Linked DNA regions of Ketobacter alkanivorans. The protein of the gene in region 1 interacts with the protein of each later gene in a pairwise test. Links are inferred from orthologs where the notes say so. Each region holds a gene or a part of one and is shown on either strand. Other genes may lie near its edges. The genes, in order: gyrA and gyrB.

The links.
Region 2: the proteins of gyrA (region 1) and gyrB interact in binary tests that used the Escherichia coli proteins (3 or more experiments, as listed by UniProt). The link is inferred for Ketobacter alkanivorans from one-to-one orthologs.

The regions. Positions count from the first base shown.
Region 1 is NZ_CP022684.1:905,011-908,582, forward strand. Bases 277-3,521 are described here. They hold gyrA (DNA gyrase subunit A), read right to left. Parts: upstream 3,153-3,521; coding sequence 477-3,152; downstream 277-476. Other genes in these bases: serC (3-phosphoserine/phosphohydroxythreonine transaminase), read right to left, coding at 277-471; mtnA (S-methyl-5-thioribose-1-phosphate isomerase), read right to left, coding at 3,371-3,521. In the rest of the region: more of serC, read right to left, coding at 1-276; more of mtnA, read right to left, coding at 3,522-3,572. UniProt on the Escherichia coli protein: A type II topoisomerase that negatively supercoils closed circular double-stranded (ds) DNA in an ATP-dependent manner to maintain chromosomes in an underwound state.
Region 2 is NZ_CP022684.1:2,741,678-2,745,103, forward strand. The notes cover bases 5-3,103. They hold gyrB (DNA topoisomerase (ATP-hydrolyzing) subunit B), read right to left. Parts: upstream 2,718-3,103; coding sequence 291-2,717; downstream 5-290. Other genes in these bases: recF (DNA replication/repair protein RecF), read right to left, coding at 2,753-3,103. Also shown: more of recF, read right to left, coding at 3,104-3,426. UniProt on the Escherichia coli protein: DNA gyrase negatively supercoils closed circular double-stranded DNA in an ATP-dependent manner to maintain chromosomes in an underwound state.

The DNA.
Region 1 (3,572 bases):
CTCCACACCACCGATGGTTTCGTTGGGGCAGTAATGCAAATAGGCCGCATTACTGCTTAATTGCCAGCGCTCAAAGTCCGGCACGGAGCTGAAGTTATCCTCCTCGCTACTGGCCACTACGTGAACATTGCAGTACTTTTTGGCTTCTTTAATGGCCTTGGAGGACCATTGCCCTGTGTTCACGTAATCCGCAGACTGAGTACCATCTGACAGATTCATGGGCACCATCGCGAACTGAGCACTGGCACCGCCCTGCAAAAACAGCACTTTATACTGATCAGGAATGCTCAGAAGATCCCGCAAATCACGTTCCGCTTTTTCAGCGATTGCCACCACTTCATCCGAACGATGGCTCATCTCCATCACCGACAGACCTTTGCCCTGATAATCGAGCATTTCAGCCTGGGCCTTTTGTAACACCGCCTCTGGAAGCGCTGCGGGACCTGCACAAAAATTATAGGCGCGCGTCATGGCGTTTATTCATCCTCTGGATCAGAATCGCTTACGTCGGAAGCGCCGACATCAGTGTCCGCCGGCGCATCAGAAGCAGCGTCGGAAGCTTCGGCCACTTCACCGTCCAGAGCTTCACCGTCCAGAGCCTCATCATCAAGCTCGTCGACTTCAAGCTCCGCAATACGCTCTACACCCACCAGACTTTCATCTTTGGCCAGACGGATCAACATCACACCCTGGGTGTCTCGACCTTGTACTGACACTTCGGAAATCCGCGTGCGTACCAGCGTGCCCTGATCCGAAATCAGCATAATTTCATCTGTTTCGGAAACCTGTACAGCACCAACGAGGGCGCCGTTACGATCGCTGCAGCGCATGGCGATGATGCCTTTTCCGCCGCGACCTTTGGTGGGGAAGTCTTCTACCGCGGTACGCTTGCCATAGCCGTTTACACTGGCGGTCAGTACTTGATGTCCGGGCTGCGGCACGATCAGGGAGATCAGATCCACACCCTCAGGCAGGTTCACACCGCGTACACCACGGGCAGTACGCCCCATGGCCCGCACATTTTCTTCTTTGAAACGAACAGCTTTACCTTCGGAGGTGAACAGCATGATGTCCTGTTCGCCATCGGTGATATCAACACCCACCAGACGGTTGCCGTCGTCCAATTCAATAGCGATCAAACCGGAACTGCGAGGACGGGAGAATGCCTCCAGCTCCACTTTCTTGACGGTACCATTACTGGTGGCCATGAAAACGAACTTGCCGGACTCGTACTCTCGCAGCGGTAGAATCGCTGTGATTTTTTCTTCTTCCGATAGCGGTAGCAGGTTCACGATGGGACGACCACGGGACTGGCGACCAGCCTGCGGGATCTGATACACCTTCATCCAATAAACCTTGCCCTGATTACTGAAGCAAAGAATGGTGTCGTGAGTGCTGGTGACCAGAAGGTGCTCCACGTAATCTTCATCTTTAACCGACGCTGCCGCCTTACCCTTACCACCGCGGCGCTGGGCCTGATAGTTGCCGATTGGCTGGGTTTTGGCGTAACCACCGTGGGACAGAGTGACCACTACGTTTTCTTCAGGGATCAGATCTTCGTTGGTGAGATCCATGCGCGAAGCAACGATCTCGGTACGGCGCTCATCGGCGTACTGCTGGCGGATTTCAACCAGCTCGTCACGAATCACTTTCATCAACAGTTCGGGGTCTGCAAGGATCGCCATCAGCTCGCTGATCAGGTCCAGTTTTTCCTGATATTCCTTGAGCAGCTTGTCGGTCTCCAGACCTGTCAGGCGATGCAGGCGCATGTCGAGAATTTCTTTGGCTTGCACTTCTGACAGGTAATACAGGCCATCATCACGCAAACCAAATTTGTCATCAATATTGTCGGGGCGACAGGCTTCCGGGCCACCGGCACGTTCCAGCATGTCCAGCACGTTACCGGGCTTCCAGCCCTGCCCCATCAAACGCTCCTCAGCTTCTGCACGGCCGGGGGACGATCTGATCAGCTCAATTACGGGGTCGATATTGGCCAGGGCCACAGCCAGGCCTTCCAACACGTGACCGCGCTCGCGGGCTTTGCGCAGATCGAATACGGTACGGCGGGTGACTACCTCACGACGATGACGGATAAAGGCCTCGACGATGCCTTTCAGGTTCATCAGTCGTGGCTGACCGTCCATCAGGGCCACCATGTTGATGCCAAACACGGTTTCCAGCTGAGTCTGCGAGTAGAGGTTGTTGAGCAGCACTTCGCCGTTGTCGCCACGGCGCACCTCGATAACCACACGAATGCCGTCTTTATCGGACTCGTCGCGGATCTCGCTGATGCCTTCAATGCGTTTTTCTTTCACCAGCTCGGCGATCTTCTCGATCAGGCGGGCTTTGTTCACCTGATAGGGGATCTCGGTGATGATGATGGTTTCTTTGCCGTTCTTTTCGGTCTCGATATGGGCGCGGGCGCGCATATACATGCGGCCACGACCGGTACGATAGGCTTCGATGATGCCGGAACGACCGTTAATGATGCCGTAGGTAGGCAGGTCAGGACCCTGGATGTATTCCATCAGGCCATCGATATCAATATCGGGGTTGTCGATGCAGGCCAGGGTGCCGTCGATCACCTCTCCCAGGTTGTGGGGAGGGATGTTGGTGGCCATGCCTACCGCAATACCGGATGAACCGTTGATCAGCAGATTGGGGACTCGAGTAGGCAGCACCGATGGCATCTGCTCGTTGCCGTCGTAGTTGGGCACAAAATCGACGGTTTCTTTTTCGAGATCTGCCAGTAGATCATGGGCGATCTTGGACATGCGCACTTCGGTGTATCGCATGGCTGCCGCGTTATCGCCATCGATGGAACCGAAGTTACCCTGCCCATCCACCAGCATGTAGCGCAGCGAAAAAGGCTGCGCCATACGGACGATGGTGTCGTATACCGCGGAATCACCGTGCGGGTGATATTTACCGATTACGTCACCCACCACACGGGCAGATTTCTTGTAGGGTTTGTTGTAGACGTTACCCAGCTCGTGCATGGCGTACAATACGCGGCGGTGTACGGGTTTCAGTCCATCGCGCACATCTGGCAAAGCTCGCCCCACGATTACGCTCATGGCGTAATCCAGGTAGGATTGTTTTAGCTCGTCTTCGATGTTGACCGGTAGGATTTCTTTGGCTAGTTCTGACATCGGGTTCCTGATCTGCTGTTGACGGCTGTGAGCGGACTCATTCGGGGCCCAAGCTGCACAGTAACCGGGGTTGGTCTTTCGTCGTTTTTGTCATTGCCCCTGACGGCTGGCAAGGCCGATTTTAAAGCTCCAAATCATAGCACAATGCGGCCACAGTGAGCTAAGGGCAAAAGGCGGTTTTTTATAGAAATATTGCGCTTTTGCCCCCCCCCTATCACTCAGTGTAAAGCTGGCTTTTCCATCAACTGGGCAATACCGGCCAGCGAAGGCCGTTCCACGACACCCTGCTCGGTCACTATGGCGTCTATCAGCTCGGCCGGGGTTACATCAAAAACCGGGTTGTACACATCCACATTTTCAGGTGCCAGGCGATGGCCTTTCACTGCCACCACCTCCTCTGGCCCCCGCTCCTCTATGGGG
Region 2 (3,426 bases), 1.8 Mb from region 1 along the record:
CTTCGTCTCAGTGGATAACTACTTATTCCATCATATTACTTTACAGTCTTTTAACGGTTTAACATAAGCTATTGATTAGTATCAATAAAATCGAACTGAACATTTTGTATTCATATTAATTATTGTAGTTAGCGCTTACTTACAGTTTACTGCTTACCCTTTTCAGCTTCACGCCCACTGATTTATTCCACAAAGTTATCCACAAGCTCGTTTCTTTATTGCACATTTATTCAGCATAAAAAAAGGCCGCTGTAAGCGGCCTTTTTTAGCGTTGTTGCTGCTTATGTGAACTACACGTCCAGGTTGGACACGTTCAGCGCATTGGTCTCGATAAAGTCGCGCCTTGGCTCTACGTGATCGCCCATCAGGGTGGTAAATATCTGATCCGCCGCTATGGCATCATGAATCGTAACCTGAAGCATTCTGCGAGTTTCAGGATCCATTGTGGTTTCCCACAGCTGGCTTGGATTCATTTCACCTAGCCCTTTGTAGCGTTGTATGGTGTGACCTTTTTTCGACTCAGTCATCAGCCATTCCAGTGCCTGATCAAAGCTATCCACAGGGTAATTGCGCTCGCCTCTCTTAATGAACGCACCTTCTTCTATCAAGGTCGCCATTTTCTCACCCAACGTAGCGATTGAGTTGTAGTCATCGGAAACCACAAATTCACGGGACAATATATGCTCTGTCGGAACGCCGTGATACACCTGTAGAATTCTGGGTAGGAATATATGACGCTCGGTATCTTCATAGAGCGTTACTTCATAGCGTTCGGTAGCCGGTGTTGTCGCAACTAAATGTGCATGAAGCTCAGCACACCAGCTTTCGACCTTACTGGCGTCCGTCAGATCCTGTTCTTGCAACCTGGGAACATATACCAGTTGTTGCAGCACGAACGCAGGGTAGACCCTGGACAGGCGATCGATGCGTTTGTGAGTGCTGCGATATTCCTGCACCAAGCTTTCCAATGCTGATCCACTGATGCCTGGCGCCTCGGCATTTACATGCAGTGATGATCCATCCAGCGCGGCTTGCGTAAGATAGCTTTCCAACGCCAGATCGTCCTTAAGGTATTGTTCTTGTTTACCTTTTTTGATTTTGTACAAGGGCGGTTGGGCGATATAGATATAGCCACGCTCAATCAGCTCTGGCATCTGCCTGAAAAAGAATGTCAGTAGCAGTGTTCGGATGTGCGAGCCATCCACGTCCGCATCCGTCATTATAATGATGGAGTGATATCTGGATTTGTCTGGGTTGTATTCATCTTTGCCGATGCCACAACCCATTGCAGTGATCAGGGTTCCTACTTCAGCCGATGACAACATTTTATCAAATCGTGCCTTTTCAACGTTGAGGATCTTACCCTTCAGCGGCAGTATTGCCTGAGTCTTACGGTTGCGACCTTGCTTTGCCGATCCCCCCGCAGAATCACCCTCCACCAGGTAGAGTTCGGACAATGCTGGATCCTTCTCCTGGCAATCGGCCAGTTTTCCTGGCAAGCCTGCGATATCCAGAACCCCTTTACGGCGGGTCATCTCACGAGCGCGGCGGGCGGCGTCTCGGGCTCTTGCTGCATCAATGATCTTATTACAGATATTCTTCGCATCGTTTGGATTTTCCAACAGGTATTCCTGCAGTTTTTCCATCATATGCTGCTCAACAACGCCCTTAACCTCAGATGACACCAGCTTGTCTTTGGTCTGTGATGAGAACTTCGGGTCTGGCACTTTCACCGACACAATGGCTGTCAGGCCTTCACGGGCATCATCGCCACTGGTACTTACTTTGTGCTTCTTCTGTAGGCCTTCTTTTTCGATATAGGTGTTCAAGCAACGGGTCAACGCCGCTCTAAACCCCGCCAAGTGGGCGCCACCGTCACGCTGGGGGATGTTATTGGTGTAGCAGTAGATGTTCTCTTGATAGGAGTCATTCCACTGCAGCGCCACTTCAACGGATATGCCTTCGTCTTCTCTGTGGCCATCAAAATAGAATACCTGGTTAAGCGGTGTCTTATTCTGATTCAGGTACGACACGAAGGCACTCAGTCCGCCTTCGTATTGGAATACGTTTTCCTCACCACTGCGTTCATCTTTTAATACGATGCGTACACCAGAGTTCAGGAATGACAGTTCACGCAGGCGTTTGGCTAATATATCGTGGGAAAACTTAATGTTGGTAAAGGTCTCTTCCGATGGCCAGAAGTGCAGTTCTGTACCGGTTTTGTCGGAATCCCCCACAGCCGCTAACGGCGCGTCTGGCACGCCATGGGTATAGTTTTGTTCCCATACCTTGCCTTCACGGCGAATGGTGATTTTTAACTTGGTGGATAGCGCGTTTACAACTGAAACCCCCACACCATGCAGGCCGCCTGATACTTTATAGGAGTTATCATCGAACTTACCACCGGCGTGCAGCACCGTCATGATGACTTCTGCGGCGGATCTGCCTTCCTCGGGGTGGATATCCACCGGGATACCACGGCCATTGTCGGATACTGATATTGATTCATCTGGATGGATGACAACTCTCACTTCAGAGCAATGGCCAGCGAGCGCCTCGTCTATTGAGTTATCCACCACCTCAAACACCATGTGGTGCAGACCTGTGCCATCATCCGTATCACCTATGTACATGCCTGGGCGCTTACGTACTGCGTCTAGCCCTTTGAGTACCTTGATATTGGAGGAATCGTAGGTTTTATTTGAATCATCAGACATAAGTGTCGTTTGCTCCGGGTTCTGTATCGGGGTGTTTAGCGTAGAGTTCCATGTTCCACGTGAAACATTGTATGGTCCATCAACCCAGCTAGGAGGGTATCGTCGATAGACTGCTCATTAATGGCAGTGATAAATGTTTGGCACGGAAACTCAGTTAAAAATTGGGTCACGTTCTCTATATTCTTTTTATCCATTTCGGCAGGTAAATCATCCAGCAACAATACCGGGGATACACCTGTGCGATCCAGCATGAGGGATATCTGAGCCAGCCGGACACCATATAATACCAGTTTTTTCTGTCCTCTGGAGCATATATCTTTAGCTAATGTACCTCCCCACAGTATATCCAGCTCCGCCCTGTGAGGGCCGTATACGCAGCTCCTACGCTCTATCTCACTTTCGACCTTGGAATTGAGGCAATCAGCAAATTTGGGATATTCGTGCCGGTTCCAGCCAGCGCGGTATCTGAATTGAATATCCACATCGCTGCCAAAGTAATGCTTGAATATGCGCTGGGTATAAACAATCAACGCATCAACGTACTGCATACGCTCAGTATCAAGCCTCTCACCGTAGCGCTCCAGCACAGCATTCCAATAATTGACCTGGTGGGCTGTCACACTGGCCGTAGACTTAAGCAGGGCATTCTTCTGTCTAAGTGCTGCCCGATACTGGCTCCACGCATCAAGATAGCTATGTTCCACGTGGA